One region of the Allocatelliglobosispora scoriae genome, then DNA from elsewhere that is predicted to be linked to it. Evidence: riboswitches for the same ligand, from Rfam matches in the RefSeq annotation. Region 1 holds a riboswitch; the other holds the start of a gene.

Region 1 (7,691 bases):
GGAGATCGGCATGCTGCTGGTGCAGAACGCGCGCCTGCTGCTGCTCGACGAACCCGTCGCCGGGATGAGCCACGAGGAGCGCGACGCCACCGGCGAGCTGCTCAGCCTGCTCGCCGAGCACCGGACGGTCGTCGTGATCGAGCACGACATGGAGTTCCTGCGCCGGTTCGCCCGCACGGTCACCGTGCTGCACGGCGGGCGGGTGCTCAGCGAGGGCACGGTCGCCCAGGTCCAGGCCGATCCCCGCGTCCAGGAGGTCTACCTGGGCCACCAAGCAGTGGAGGCATGATGCTGAAGATCTCCAACGTCGAGGTCGGGTACGGCCGCAGCACCGTCCTGCACGGCGTCTCCGTCACGGTCGAGACCCAGGGCGTCACGGCGGTCCTCGGCCACAACGGCGCGGGCAAATCGACCCTGCTGCGAGCCGCGATCGGCCTGCTCAAGCCCAAACGCGGCACGATCACCCTCGACGGCGACGACATCACCCGCCTGGCTCCCCACGATCGGGTCGCGCGGGGCATGGCCTACGTACCGCAGGGCCAGCAGTGCTTCCCCCACCTCACCACCGCCGAGAACCTCCAGCTCATCGCCGACGGCCGCCGGGACGGCAGGGAATCCCTCGCCGAGGCCCTGGAGATGTTCCCCGCCCTCAAGGAGCTGCTGCGGCGGCGGGCGGGCCTGCTCTCCGGCGGCCAGCGCCAGCAGCTCGCGATCGCTCGGGCCCTCATCACCAGGCCCCGCCTGCTCCTGCTCGACGAACCCACCGAGGGCATCCAGCCGTCGGTGGTGGCGGAGATCGAGCAGAAGATCGTCGCGTTGGCCCAGGCGGGGATCGCGATTCTCCTGGTGGAGCAGCATCTGGGGTTCGCCCTGTCGGCGGCGGACAACTACTACGTCCTGGCCGCGGGCCGCACCACCGCCTCCGGCCCAGCCGACCTGGAGGCGACCCCCCGGGTCCGCGAGGCGTTGTCGGTCTAGGCAGTGCGCATGATCGCGTTGTTTCCCGGAAAGTGGCCCCTCACCCGCACCGCGAGGGGCCAGCTTCCGGGAAACAACGCGATCACGCACTGTGCCGCACAGGTGAGCGACGCCCGGCCAGCAATGCGGGGCAATGCGCGCATCGCGCCCGGCCGCATCAGCCACGGCCACGCCGCACAGCACAAGATCGCGCTGCTTCCCGGAAACAATCCCCTCACCCCCACCGCGAAGGGCCAGCTTCCGGGAAACAACGCGATCATGCACACGTCGCACCCGCACGCCGCACAGGTGAGCGACGCCCGGCCAGCAATGCGGGGCAATACACGCATCGCGCCCGGCCCCATCAGCTACGGCCACGCCGCACAACGCAAGATCGCGCTGCTTCCCGGAAACAATCCCCTCACCCCACCGCGAAGGGCCAGCTTCCGGGAAACAACGCGATCACGCACGCGCCGCAGGCGTCAGCCCAGGTCTACCGTGGGGTAGAGGGGGAAGTTGCCCAGCAGCTCAGCCGCCTGCGCCGACACCTTCGACGAGATCGACTCGTCCAGCACGTGCTTGGCCTTGGACTCGCCCGGCTGCGTCGCCGCCAGCACCTCGTGCATCAGCCCCGCGACCACGTCCATCTCGGTGGCGCCCAGGCCGCGGGTGGTGAGAGCCGGGGTGCCGATCCGGATGCCGGACGTGTACCAGGCACCGTTCGCATCGCGCGGCACCGAGTTGCGGTTGGTCACGATGCCCGAGTCGAGCAGCGCCAGCTCCGCCTGCCGACCGGTCAGGCCGTAGCTCGACACGTCGATGATCGCCAGGTGGTTGTCGGTGCCGTCGGTGACGAGCTTCGCGCCGCGCCGCATCAGGCCCTCGGCCAGCGCCTTCGCGTTGTCGACGATCGCCTGCGCGTAGTCCTGGAACGACGGCTGACGGGCCTCCGCGAACGCCACGGCCTTCGCCGCCATCATGTGCGACAGCGGGCCGCCGAGGACCATCGGGCAGCCCCGGTCGACCTGGTCGGCGAACTCGCCCGTGCAGAGCACCATGCCGCCGCGCGGGCCGCGCAGGGACTTGTGGGTGGTGGTGGTGACGACCTGGGCGTGCGGCACCGGGTCGAAGTCGCCGGTGAGCACCTTGCCCGCGACGAGCCCGGCGAAGTGGGCCATGTCGACCATGAGCACCGCGCCGACCTCGTCGGCGATCTCGCGCATGATCCGGAAGTTGACCAGCCGGGGGTACGCCGAGTAACCCCCCACCAGGATCAACGGCTTGAACTCGCGGGCCTGTGCGCGCAGCGCGTCGTAGTCGAGGAGCCCGGTGGCCGGGTCCACGCCGTAGCTGCGCTGGTCGAACATCTTGCCGGAGATGTTGGGGCGGAAACCGTGCGTGAGGTGACCACCGGCGTCGAGGGACATGCCGAGCATGCGCTGGTTGCCGAACTCGCGGCGAAGCTCCGCCCAGTCGGCGTCGGAGAGGTCGTTGACGGTCCGGGCGTTGAACTTCGCCAGGCCCGGCAGCTCGACCTTGGCGCCGAGGATCGCCCAGTAGGCGACGAGGTTGGCGTCGATGCCGGAGTGCGGCTGGACATAGGCGTGCTCGGCACCGAAGAGCTCGCGGGCATGCTCGGCGGCGATGCTCTCGACCGTGTCGACGTTGCGGCAGCCGGCGTAGAAGCGGCGGCCGATGGTGCCCTCGGCGTACTTGTCGCTGAACCAGTTGCCCATGGCGAGCAGGACGGCCGGCGAGGCGTAGTTTTCACTGGCGATGAGCTTGAGCGATTCGCGCTGGTCGGCGAGCTCCGCGCCGATGGCGTCGGCGATGCGCGGCTCAACCGCGCGGACGGCCTCGATGGCGCTGCGGAAGGCGGTCGACTCGGTGCTGAGCATGGGTCCTCCTCGTGATGACGGAAAGGGCCCAGGCGCACGGCATGAAGTCCGAAGACGAGCCGCTCCCTCGTGGTTGATCCCACTCCGACGCGCCAGTCACGGCCCGACACGAGTCTAGTCGACCCTCGTCGCCCGCTGCCCGCACGCCCCACCCTCGCCGGGCCCTTGTCTGTGCTTCTCATCACGCATCACGCAGGTCTACCGCGGCCGGGGCGGTCGGCGGGTGGGCCTCGTCTCCGGCATGCAGAACCAGAGCCAGCACTTCTCGGGCTTGCGGGGTTCGACCAGACCGGGCTCGTTCTTGTTGGGGTTGCCGGTGCCCGCCTTGTCGGCGAAGCTCTGCTCGGCCATGCCCTTGTGCGCGGCGTTCATGAACTTCTCCCAGATCGCCCCGGGCAGCCCGGCACCGCTGATGTCCCGGCCGGACTTCTCGTAGACGGCCTGCTCCTTGCCGGTGTTGCCGACCCAGACGGCCGCGGCGATCTGCTTGGTGTGACCGACATACCAGGCGTGGCAGTTGTGGGAGGTGTTGGCGCACTGCCAGGTGCCGGTCTTGCCGGCGGCCGGGCGCCCGCCACTGAGGGAGTGCCCGTTGGTCGGCGGGATCTTCTGGAGCACCCAGTTGACGTCGTCGGCGATGTCCTTGTCGATGGTCTGCGCGGGCTTGAGCTTCTCGCCGCCGACGAGCTGGTACTTGTCCGTGCCCGCGATCGGCCGCTCGACCTTCAGGACGAAGTGCGAGGCGTTGTAGACACCGCGGTTGGCGAAGGTGGCCATGCCGGTGGCGTGGTCCAGGACGGTGATCGGGTACTGCCCGAACCCGGCCTGGTAATAGAACGGCGCGTTGCTGGTCTGCTTGAAGGTCTTGCTGGTCAGGTCGTTCGCGATGAGCTCGCCCTTGCGGCCGGTGCTCCACATCGTCCGGATGCCCGCCGCCTTGGCGCTGGCGACCACCTTGTCGACCCCGACGAGCTTGGAGATCTTGTAGAACGGCACGTTGTAGGAGTGCACCGTCGCCCACTCCAGGGTGCAGTAGTTGCCGCAGGAGGAGTCGACGTCCCGGCCGGCGTTCTGGATCCGGAAGTCCCCGTCGCGGAACTCCGCCGGGTCGAAGTGCGAGGCGAGGGAGTAGCCGGCCTTGAGCGCCGCGGCCAGGGTGTAGACCTTGAAGGAGGACCCGCCGGGGTGGCCGCCGTTGAGCGCGCCGCCCTCCATGTTGAGCCCGGCGTAATCGTGCCCGGTGCCGTCGTCGCCGCCGTAGTAGGCGAGCACCCGTCCGGTCTTCGGCTCCACCGCGACGAGCGCTGCCATCAGGTTGGCCTTCTGCCCGTTCATCAGCGACCCGGACGCACCCCGCCGGGCCGCCGACTCCGCCGCCGCCTGGATCTTGGGGTTGATCGTCGTGGTGATCCGGTAGCCGCCGGTCTTCAGGTCCGTGATGCCGTAGGGCGCCGCCTTCAGCTCCTCCACCACGTAGTTGAGGACGTTTCCGGTGGTCATGCCGGTGAGTCCGACACCCTTGACGCCCCACTGGGCGTTTCCGGCGTCCTTGCGGATGGGCGCGATGCTCGTGGGATAGGCGAGCGACGACCGCTTGGACTCGTCGAGCCAGCCGGCGTCGACCATGTTGTCCAGCACGTAGCTCCAGCGATCCTTCGCCGCCTCCGCGTTGAGCTGCGGGTCGTACCCGGCGAACGACGGTGTCTGCTCAGGCTGGCGGACGACGGCACCGAGCACCGCAGCCTCGGCGATGCTGAGGTCCTTGGCGTTCTTGCCGAAGAACGTCTTCGACGCCACCTGTACGCCGATCGCACCCCGACCGAAGTAGACGTTGTTGAGGTAGAACCCGAGGATCTCCTCCTTCGAGTACTTCCCCTCCAGCTTGCGGGCGAGCACCGCCTCCCGCATCTTGCGGAAGACCGACATCTCGACATCTTTCGTCGCAATCTTCACGTACTGCTGCGTGATCGTCGACGCGCCCTGGGTGTCCCCGCCGGTCACGTTGTTCCAGGCCGCGCGGGCGATGCCGGTGAAGGAGACGCCGCTGTGGTCGTAGAAGTCCTTGTCCTCGCCAGCGATGAGGGCGTTGCGGATGTCGGTCGACAGGCTGGACATGGGGATGTCCTCGCGGTTCTCGGTGCCGAGCTGCGCTATCTGCGTCTTGCCGTCGCTGCCGAAGATCTTCGTGGTCTGGGTGGCGAGGTTCTTCGGGTCCAGCATGTCGACGCTGTCGAGGTAGTAGGTGACGACCGTCGTGGTGGAGACGACGAGGGCGAGCACGATGCCGCTGACGATCAGGATCCGCTTGCGTCGGGTCCGGGCGAACCGCCGCAGGCCCGCGAGCCGACCGGGAGCAGGAGAGGCCAGCTGCTCGGCGGCGGGCGGTGCCGGATCGGCGCCGAGCACGGCATCGGCCGAGGGCACGCCGGATCGGAGCACGTCGGGGCGGGCGGCGTGGCGTCCGGTGGTGCGGTCGTCGACCACGGCACGCGGCGGCTGGTCGTCGTACTCCGTGATCCGGCCGGGGCCGGAGGGGTGGTCACCGTACGAACTCATCCCCACAAGGTAAGCGCTGGGCCTCGATGCCGCAGAATCGTGCTGGTCGGCCCGGGGCGGGGATCGCCCCGGGCCGGGAGAGCTCAGGACCGGCGAGCCACTTCGCGCCGGAGTCCGTCGAGGTAGGGGTAGAAGTTGTTGCCCGGGCACTCCGTCGGCACCCAGTTGCGGTGGCCGCTGAGCGTGATCACCGTCTTGGTGGCGGCGCTGACCGGGTTGACATAGTTACAGGTCGCCTCGACGTCGAGGTCGAGCACCCGGGCCAGGCCCGAGAGCACCGCTCGCAGGGACCGGTAGGCGGGGGCGGTCGGCAGCCAGTCGGGCTTGCTGAAGTTGCCGATCAGCACGATGCCGACGTTGCCCGCGTTCCAGCCGCCGATGTGGGCGCCGTTGACCATCATCGGGCGTCCGTCCGGGCCGGGGTTGGGCCCGAAGACCGGGCTGGCGTCGGTGCCCGAGTAACGGCCCTCGTAGACATAGCCCCGCTTGTCGATGGCGAGGTGGTAGCCGAAGTCCCCGAAGTTGGAGGTGACGGCCTGGAAGCGGTAGATCGCCCGCAGCCGGGCCACCGGGTCGTCGTCGGGGGTCTCGTTCGGCTCACCGGTGTGGTGCACGGTGAGCGTCTGGACCGGGTAGTAGGCGGGGATCCAGGCTTCGTCGCCGTTGGCCTTGAACCGGTAGGACTCATCGGCGCCCCAGGCGGCCCGGCTGTAGTAGCGGGCCAGGACGGGGTGCCCGGCGAAGCGGAGCAGCTGGGCGTGGGGCTTGGCGATCCGGCGGATCGGGCCGTCGACGGTGTTGAGCTCGGAGATCCGCAGCTCGCTGACCGCACCACTGGTGGCCAGCTCATATTCGGTGGCGCGAGGGGCGGCGACGACGCCGCCGAAGGTGTTGGCGACCGAGCCGTCACCGGCGCCGCCACCGCAGCCGGGCAGGGTCTGCCAGTCGGCCCAGCCGGCCGCGCCACGCAGGCGCAGGCCCACCTCGCCATCGCCGGTCCAGCTCACGCCGAGGTGGCTGAGGGGGAATTCGGTGGTCGTCGCCGAGGTGGGGGCACCGGGCAGGACGAGGTCCCGGGCAAGGGTCTCCGGCACCGCGAGGCCTTCTTCGGCTGCGGTCGCGGCGCCGGTGGAAAGCGTGGCGGCCGTGACGCCGAGCGCGGCGGAAATAAGCATTGAACGCCGTGTGAGCACGACATCTCCCGTGTGTCATACGCGCGACGGGGTTCGCGCGCTGCGCGGGATTTTAGGTGTCGTGTCCTCGGCTGACTAGGGATGGCAGCCCCCCGCAGCCGCCATCGTTATGCACAGCGGGGCGTCATCAGCAGGACTACGCCATGGATTCGTAGATTTCTTTACATTCGGGGCAGACGGGGAATCGCTTCGGGTCCCGGGTCGGCACCCACACCTTGCCGCAGAGGGCACGGATGGGCGTTCCCTCGATCATGGCCTCCATCAGCTTGTCCTTGGGCGCGTAGTGCGACAAACGCTCGTGGTCGCCCTCGTCGAGACGGTATTCGGTGCTGGTGCGCTCTTCGAGGAGCGTGCCGGCGTCTGGGGTCGTGGTCACCCACCCAGTGTCCCAGATGGCGTCGTCCAATCCCAGCGGGATTGCCGAGCCGCAGCTCAGCACCCCTGCCCGGGGGCGATTGCGGCGAGCGCGGGCCCGGTCGGCACGAGCCGGTTAGGGTGATGATCGTGGGCATTCGACTGAGCGAAGAGGTGGCCGAGGCGCTGGACGCCGGCCGGCCGGTGGTGGCGCTGGAGAGCACGATCATCTCGCACGGCCTGCCGAGACCGGACAATCTGCGGATCGCCCGCGAGATCGAGGCCCGGGTCCGCGCCAACGGCGCCACGCCCGCCACGATCGGCATGGTCGGCGGCGAGCTGCTCGTCGGGCTCGACGACTCCGCGCTGACGAGGCTCGCCACCAGCGACAACGTCCTGAAGCTGTCGGTCCGGGACCTCGCCGCCGCAGCAGCCGCCGGAGCCGACGGCGCGACCACGGTCGCCAGCACCTCGGCGGTCGCCGCCGCCGTCGGCATCGGGGTCTTCGCCACCGGCGGGCTCGGCGGGGTGCACCGCGACGCCAACCAGACCTTCGACGAGTCCGCCGACCTCACCACGCTGGCGCGGACGCCGATCGTCGTGGTCTGCGCCGGGGTCAAGTCGATCCTCGACGTCGGTGCCACCCTGGAACGGCTGGAGACGCTCGGCATCGGCATCCTGGGCTACCGCACCAAGCGCTTCCCGGGGTTCTTCATCTCCGACTCCGGCTTCG
Region 2 (7,691 bases), on a different contig from region 1:
CGCTCAGGACCGTGCGCTCCTCGTCGGGCTCGTGGATGTCGAGGGCGTTGGCTAGCAGCACGATGAGCACGTGCGGGTCGAGCTCGGGCCGCCACGGCAGCGCGCCCCGGACGCAGTCGGCGAGCATCGCGCGGATGTCGTCGCCGTCGAGCCCGTCGGGGTGGCGGCGCTCCAGCAGCGTCCGGATGACGTGGCCGAGCACGATGCCGACCTTCTCCCGGTCGAGCCCGGCGAGCTGGGTCGCGGCGGTGTCGAAGGCGTCGGCGTCGGCGGCCTGCGCGGCGGTGATCGCCTCGGTGGCGGCGTCGGCGATGGCTCGGGCGGTGGCGGGCAGCTTCAGCATGGCTCCGTCACCTCGGTGATGCCGAACATCCGGGCCGAGGCGTCCTCCTGGGCCAGTCGGCGCAGCGCGGCGAGCAGCTGGTCGCCGACGACGGTGCCGATGACGACGCCGTAGACGAGCCCGGCCGGATCCTCCAGCCGTTTGCGGACCAGCTTCATGTCGACCTGGGCCACGCGTTCGGCGGTGTCGGCGTAGTCGTCGATGTTCTCCAGGGGTTCGGTGACGCCGAGCTGCCGCAGGGCGGCGATCACCTCGGCCGCCGCGAGCTTGGTCGGCCCGTCGGGGCTCAGCCGCCAGCCTCGGCGCTCGGCCAGGGACTCGATCTCCTTGAGCGCGGCGGCGAGCTGCTCGTCGTCGGCGGGGCCGCGCTGGTCCAGGCCCATCAGGGCGTGGCCGAGCACGTTGTGCAGGTTGGGTTCGGGCTCGTCCATGTGCTCCAGGACACGGCGGATCGCGGCGATCGGCAGCCGGCCGACCTCGATGAGCGCGCGCACCAGTTTCAGGCGCCGCACGTGCTCCTCGCCGTACTGCGCCTGGTTGGCGCTGCGCAGCTCCCCCGGGGGCAGCAGGCCCTCGCGCAGGTAGTACTTGATCGTCGGGACCGGCACGTCGGCTTGCCGACTCAGCTCAGCGATGCGCATGTTTCTCCCTTGCGTTGTGCGGCCCCTTGATGGATAGTACGCCTATCCGATACCGGAGAGTGCCGCTATCCATTCTGGGGGACCCAGTGCTTCGCCTCGTCCGCATCCATCCACCGCTCATCGTGACCGCCCTGATCATGGCAGCGCTCGCCCTGGTCAGCACCGTGGGACTCATCGCTGATGACCGAATCCTCCTCGGTGCGCCGATCTGGCTCAAGCCGTTGAAGTTCGCCATCTCCCTCGCCATCTACTCCGTCACCTTCGCATGGCTGATCTCGCTGATCGACCGGGCACCGCGTCTGCGCTGGTGGCTCGGCACGGTCATCGCGTCGTCGTCGCTGATCGAGATGGCCGTCATCGTCGGCCAGGTCGTGCGTGGACGCCGCAGTCACTTCAACTACGACACCGCCCTCGACGCCACGCTCTTCTCGGTGATGGGCGCGACGATCGTCGTGCTCTGGCTCGCCACCGCCGCCGTCGCGATCCTCCTGTGGCGCCGCCGCCTCGACGACCGCGCCACCACGCTCGCCGTGCGGTTCGGGCTGGTCATCGCACTCGCCGGGCTCGGCGTCGGCTTCCTCATGACGAGCCCCACCGCCGACCAGATCGACGGCATGGCGACCGCGCCGCCCACGACGATCGGCGCCCATGCGGTCGGCGTCGAGGACGGGGGTCCCGGCCTGCCGCTGCTCGGCTGGAGCACCGTCGGGGGCGACCTGCGGATCGGCCACTTCATCGGCATGCACGCCCTGCAGGCGTTGCCGCTGCTCGGCCTCGCGCTGGCCCTGCTCGCCCGCCGGTTCCGCCGCCTGCAGGACCCGGTGGTCCGGGCCCGCCTCATCGTCGCCGCATCAGTGGGGTACGCCGGTGTCACGCTGCTTGTCACCTGGCAGGCGCTGCGCGGGCAGTCTTTGATTCATCCTGACGCCCAGACCTGGGCAGCCGCCGGGGTGCTCGCGGCGGTGACCGTCCTCGCGGCGGCCGCAGCATGGCGCCCCGCCGCCGTCACCCTGTCCGATCGTGAGGTCACCGCATGAACTTCGAGGTCGTCTTCCCCGTCGCGGCGCCGTTCTGGCTGCTGATGATCCTGGCGCCGGGCTGGTCGGTGACGAGGCGCATCGCCGGCTCGCCGCTGATGGTCGTGCCGTCGCTGATCGTCTACTTCATCGCCGTCGCGCCGGTCCTCGCCGACCTGGCGCCGGAGATGGTCAACCCGACGCTCCCGGGCGTCCTGGCCCTGCTCAGCACGAAGGCCGGGACGATCGCGGTCTGGGCGCACCTGATCGCCTTCGACCTCTTCGTCGGCCGCTGGATCTATCTGGACAGCCGCGAGCGGGCACTGCACCCGCTCCTGATGGCCCCCATCCTGATCCTGACCATCCTGCTCTCCCCGTTCGGTCTGGCCCTCTACCTGATCCTCCGCTCCCTCCCGCTCGGCCGCACCCCCCAAACCCCCTGAATTTTAATGCTGGACACGCCGGGAATCCTGCAACAGAAGTCAGGATCAACTCGGTGAGCGGGGCGCCCGATCGCGCCCCGCTCACCGGACGGGCTACGGGCCGATGAGGGTCAGCGACCGGTCCGTGGCGAGCGCCACCACCTGGTCGGAGGTGAACATCGTCGGCTGGTCGCCGGGCTGGAACCTCGTCGGGTCCGTCGCGTTCTCCAGCACCGGGCTGACGGTGACCGCCACGACGATCCCGTCCGGCCGGTACGCCGTCACCGAGTAGGTCCGCAGCAGCACGTCAGCCCACTCCCCGGTGCCGAACGGGCTGGAGACGTCGTTGATCACGAGGATGTTGCCGGCCAGGTCCACCATCCGGCCGCAGCGGTTCGTCACGATCCCCTTGGCCCGCATGTCGTCGGCCTGGGCCCGGCTCGGGCAGGGCGCGAGCGTGGGGGCGGAGTCGAAGGTGCCGACCGTGAGTTCGAGGTGGGCGGTGAAGTCGCCGTTGCGGATCTGCACCGGCGCCGCGTAGGTCAGGGTTCCGGCCCCGCCCGGCTTGGGGAAGAAGGTGGGGGTACGCCCGCCGAGGGGCTCGCCGCTGGTGTTGTTGAGGCTGCTCGTCAGCACCGCCACGGGCGGAAGCTGCCCGCGCAGGGCGACGACGAGCGCGTTGTTGAGCCGGGGCACGAGTGTCGAGCACGCCTCGATCCGCCCGGCGGTCACCGGCGCCCGATCGGAACTGGGCCGCAGTCCGCAGATGGCGGCGACATCCACCCCGCGCGGGCTCTCCACGACGACCGGGCTGGACGCGGGGGGCAGCGGGGGAGGGATGGTCTGCGTACCCAACGGAGATGTTGAAGCGCACGCGGTGAGTGCGGCGGCGACGGCCAGCACCAGCGCGAAGGCCGCGGTGGCGCCGACCCGGCCGGATGGCGGCTGAATGTTGTCCATAGTGGAGATTCCCGTTCGCTGGTCCTCGGCATCGGTGGCGGCGGGATCCGGCACCACGTGTGATTCAAACCCCGTCGCCGCCGTCGGAGCTTCTCGGCGATTGCCCGGACTTGACGGCTCGCCGTCCGGGCTCTATGTTTAACGAGTCCGTTAATTAACACGGAGGCTTAATACGGTGGCAACCGACCGGCTCAGCATCATCTTCTCGGCGCTCGCCGACCCGACGCGACGGGCGATCCTCGCCCGCCTCGCCGAGGGCGACGCGACCGTCCTGGAGCTCGCCGAACCGTTCGCGATCAGCCTCCCGGCGATCTCCCGGCACCTGAAGGTCCTCGAGCACGCTGGGCTGATCACCCGCAGCCGGTCGGCCCAATGGCGATCCAGCAGCTTGCAGGCAGCTCCGCTGCAGGAGGCGACCGCCTGGATGGAGCGCTACCGGCAGTTCTGGGACGCCAACTTCGACCGCCTCGATGCGCACCTCAAGCGCATCCAGGCACAGCAGACCGAAAGGGAATCATCATGAACACCAGCGACACCGAGCTCGTCATGTCCCGCGTCTTCGACGCACCCCGCGAGCTCGTCTATCGCGCCTTCACCGATCCCGACCAGCTCGCCGCCTGGTTCGGCCCGGCCGGCTTCTCGGTGCCCCGCGACACCGTCTCGATCGACGCCCGCGTCGGCGGCCACCAGCGGTTCACCATGGTCAGCGAGACCGACCCGACCATGGTCTCACCGGTCAACGCGACCTTCACCGAGGTGATCGAGAACGAGCTGCTCGTCGGCAAGGAGGAGTTCGTCGGCGGCGAGATCCACATGCGGCTGGAGTTCCACGACGAAGGCGGCAAGACCCGGCTCGTGGTGCGCCAGGGCCCGTTCACCCCGGAGTTCCTGGAGATGAGCCGCGAGGGCTGGAACAGCTCCTTCACCAAGCTCGACACCCTGCTCGCCGCCTGATCCCGGCTCGTCCCGCCCCCGCACACCTCTCGTGCGGGGGCATAACCATGAGATCAGTCGGTCAGGGTGATGATATTGAGGCCGTCGAGCAGTGCGACGGCGTAGCGCTGCACGTCACGCGTCACCACGTAGGCGTCGGCCGTCATCGCGAGCAGCACCACCGCGGCGGTCTCGGCGTTACCGAGCTGCCCGGCGACGCTGACCCAGTCCGAGGTGTCGATCGCCTCGGTCTCGGTGGCGAAGAGCGGATGCCGCATCAGCACGCCGATCATGTCGGCATCGGCGGCCTGGGCGGCGGCGGTCGCCAGCGAGATGTCGGGCACACCGAAGCCCACGACCAGCGAGGAGTCGGCGAGCCGGGCGGTCTCGTCCGCCAGCTCGGCCAGCAGTTCGCCGACGAGGCCGGTTGATTCGGTATAGGCGGAGACGGCCGAGGCGTCCAGAACGACCCGCAGGATCACAGGCCGAGCCTCGACCGCAGCTCGACGTAGGCCTGCGGGTCATGGCTGTCGTCGGCGGTGGCGAGTGCTCGCTTGGCCCAGGCCCTGCCCTCGGGGGTGGAGTGGAAACCGTGGTCGGCCTGGTGGGCGTGCGCCCGATCGCGGGTGAGGCGGGCGGCGACGGCGGAGGCGACGTAGGCCGAGACGTTGATCTGCTCATCGAGCTGGGCAGCGATGTCGTCCGGCACGGTGACCGTTATGCGGCGGCTCATACTCAACAAGCTAACGCGCGCATATCCTATTGTCAATGGCTGGCGGTGCCGTGTGACTCACTCCCATGGCTGATCCAGTGGTTGCTCGTCACGATGTGCGTGCGCTCCTTCAGAGCCAGCATGACCAGCCACGCGTCGTGAGCGTCGTGCCGGGCACCGTCGATCAGCCCTAGGAACCGGCCGAGCTCCTCCCAGTCCGCCACGGGGCTGATCTGCACGACGCTGTCGCGCCGCAACAGCAGTTCGACGAGGGCGCGATTAATGTCCAGCGACCCGGACGATTTCCCGCCCACGGCCTGTCCGCCACCACGGTCCGCGCACGGCACCGGTAAACTCGGGTCCAGCGATCGGCGACTGGCGCGAGGTGGAGCACCACCGGGGAGCCGACGCACATTCCACACACCTCCGGTCGCCGTCCGCCTGGGCACCGGGCTCCCTGATCGACCACGGATGGAGCCCGCCCACATGACCGCACGCCTGCTGCCCGGAGCACCCGTCGCCGAAGCCGTCTTCGCCGACATCACCCTGCGGGTCAAGACGCTCAGCGCCACCGGTGTCACCCCCAGCCTCGCCACCATCCTCGTCGGCGAGGACTCCGCCAGCGCCGGCTACATCCGGATGAAGCAGGCCAAGGCCGCCGAGCTCGGCTTCGCCTCCCCGCACATCCACCTCGCCGGTGACGCCACCCACGCCGACCTCGTCGCAGCCATCCGCGACTTCAACAGCGACCGCAGCGTGCACGCGATCCTCATCCAGCACCCGGTGCCCGACCACATCGACTACGCCGAGGCGCTGCTCGAGGTCGACCCGGACAAGGACGTCGACGGGCTGCACCCGCTCAATCTCGGTCGGCTCGCCGCCGGCATGCCGGGTCCGGTCCCGTGTACGCCGGCCGGCATCGAAGCATTGCTGGCGTTCCACGAGATCCCGGTCGCCGGGCGCGATGTCGTGGTGCTCGGCCGGGGCACGACCCTCGGGCGGCCGCTGTCGCTGCTGCTGAGCCAGAAGCGCCCGACCGCCGACGCCGCCGTGACGGTGATCCACTCCGGGGTGCCGGGGTGGGAGCGGCACACGCAGCGGGCGGACATCGTGGTGGCGGCGGTGGGCGTACCCGGCATCCTGCGGCCGGAGCACCTGCGGCCCGGCGCCGTCGCGATCGGCGGCGGAGTCCGCTATGAGGGCAAGCGGCTCCTGCCGGACCTGGACGAGTCGTGCGCCGAGGTCGCGAGCGCGATCACCCCGCGGGTCGGCGGTGTCGGCCCGACCACGGTGGCGATGCTGTTCCGCAACGCCATCGAGCTCGCCGAGCGCGCCACCCGCGCGTAGCCCCCGGTCACGTTTTGCAGCAAAGCGTGGCCTCGCGAGGCGAGATGGCCACGCTTTGCTGCAAAACGTGACACGGGTCAGGCGATGGAGCTCGCACTCACCGTGAAACCGGTGGTGACGGGGGCGCCGGCGTTGGTGAAGCAGTTGACGTCGCGGACGATGAGCTGCGGTGGAGCCCCGCCGGCGTTGAGCCACGGCACGTTCATCCCGCAGAAGTCGGGACTCGGGCCGTAGGCGCTGACCTGCACGGTGTTCTGCGGTACGCCGATCGCGGGGAAGGTGACGATGAAGAGACCGCCTCCGCCGCCGACGGTGTTGGCGCCGAACGCCAGCAGCCCGTTGTTGTAGTTGGTCGTCGGCGGTCCGACGCCCGGCTGGAAGAGCACGTAGCCGAAGCGGAAGGGCGGGCTGGACGCGCCGTAGAGCGACACCTTGTGCTGGTAGGTCACGGTGAAGGCGGTGTTGACGGGTGCACCGGCGGCGTTGAAGCACCGGACGGTGACATCCTGACCGAGCGCCGTCGACGACCAGCCGCCCACCTTGCAGCGGGCGGCGGCGCTGGCGAGGACCGAGGTCACCTGGACGCTGCCGTCGAGCGGGCCGCCGGTGACGATGCCCGGGAAGCGGACGAGGTAGACCCCGACCGGGCCGGGGAAGACCGTGTTGATCCCGGCGGCGGAGTTGTACTGGTTGACCACCGCACCTGCGGCGGTGCTGTAGACGTAGCCGTACGGGCCGGCCGCGGGGCCGCCGGACGAGCTGTAGAAGACGGCGCTGAAGCTGGTCTGCGCGAGGGCGCCGCCGGGCGCGCGGCAGCTCACGTTTGCGATCTCGTCGGCGCCGACGACACCCCATGAGTCGACCTGGCACCAGCGCGGTGCGGTGTTGATCGCGGTCACGTGGACCACGCCGCCGGGGGCTGCCTGACCGGGGAAGGTAACGCGGTAGCGGCCGAGTGCGGGCTGGACGACCGTGGTGGCGGGCGGCCAGGTGCCGAAGGGGACGACGGCGGGGCCGGCCTGATTCCACAGCACCCAGCCCTTGCGGTCGGGGACGGCGGCCTGGGCGGGTCCGGCATTTGTCGTGATCATCGTGGCGAGAAGGGCGAGGCCGGCCAGAACGGCGGCGAACAGGCGTTTTCTGCTCATCGGCGGGGGATCCTCTCTCTGCGGGTGACCCACGCTGATTGAAGCATGCAGAAGTGTTGATCAATGTGCCGTTTCCGCCCTCGGCGAACTCCGCAGAAAATCAGCGGCGAAGTGAGTGATCGCTCACTAGAGTCGCCCGCATGGTGACGAGCATGGGCGAGCGGCGGCG

The links. A riboswitch is a leader RNA that binds a small molecule or an ion and turns the genes downstream of it on or off. The one in region 1 is predicted to bind ZMP and ZTP.
Region 2: linked by a shared signal. The riboswitch ahead of F4553_RS06935 (bifunctional 5,10-methylenetetrahydrofolate dehydrogenase/5,10-methenyltetrahydrofolate cyclohydrolase) and the one ahead of F4553_RS28585 (glycine hydroxymethyltransferase) in region 1 are both predicted to bind ZMP and ZTP.

Annotation. Positions count from the first base shown of each region.
Region 1 covers NZ_JACHMN010000003.1:414,925-422,615, reverse strand. The annotation lists gene urtD (urea ABC transporter ATP-binding protein UrtD) at 1-289, shown strand, start outside; gene urtE (urea ABC transporter ATP-binding subunit UrtE) at 286-978, shown strand; gene F4553_RS28590 (hypothetical protein) at 988-1,464, shown strand; gene F4553_RS28585 (glycine hydroxymethyltransferase) at 1,440-2,855, opposite strand; ZMP/ZTP riboswitch at 2,875-2,965, opposite strand; gene F4553_RS28580 (transglycosylase domain-containing protein) at 3,054-5,411, opposite strand; gene F4553_RS28575 (peptidoglycan recognition protein family protein) at 5,495-6,586, opposite strand; gene F4553_RS41965 (DUF3039 domain-containing protein) at 6,741-6,980, opposite strand; gene F4553_RS28565 (pseudouridine-5'-phosphate glycosidase) at 7,109-7,691, shown strand, end outside.
Region 2 covers NZ_JACHMN010000002.1:221,559-229,249, reverse strand. The annotation lists gene F4553_RS06985 (hypothetical protein) at 1-343, opposite strand, end outside; gene F4553_RS06980 (MerR family transcriptional regulator) at 337-984, opposite strand; gene F4553_RS06975 (hypothetical protein) at 1,071-2,021, shown strand; gene F4553_RS06970 (ABA4-like family protein) at 2,018-2,443, shown strand; gene F4553_RS06965 (hypothetical protein) at 2,537-3,382, opposite strand; gene F4553_RS06960 (ArsR/SmtB family transcription factor) at 3,558-3,905, shown strand; gene F4553_RS06955 (SRPBCC family protein) at 3,902-4,336, shown strand; gene F4553_RS06950 (hypothetical protein) at 4,390-4,797, opposite strand; gene F4553_RS06945 (hypothetical protein) at 4,794-5,048, opposite strand; gene F4553_RS06940 (hypothetical protein) at 5,081-5,341, opposite strand; ZMP/ZTP riboswitch at 5,389-5,481, shown strand; gene F4553_RS06935 (bifunctional 5,10-methylenetetrahydrofolate dehydrogenase/5,10-methenyltetrahydrofolate cyclohydrolase) at 5,514-6,374, shown strand; gene F4553_RS06930 (hypothetical protein) at 6,452-7,522, opposite strand; gene F4553_RS06925 (TetR/AcrR family transcriptional regulator) at 7,663-7,691, shown strand, end outside.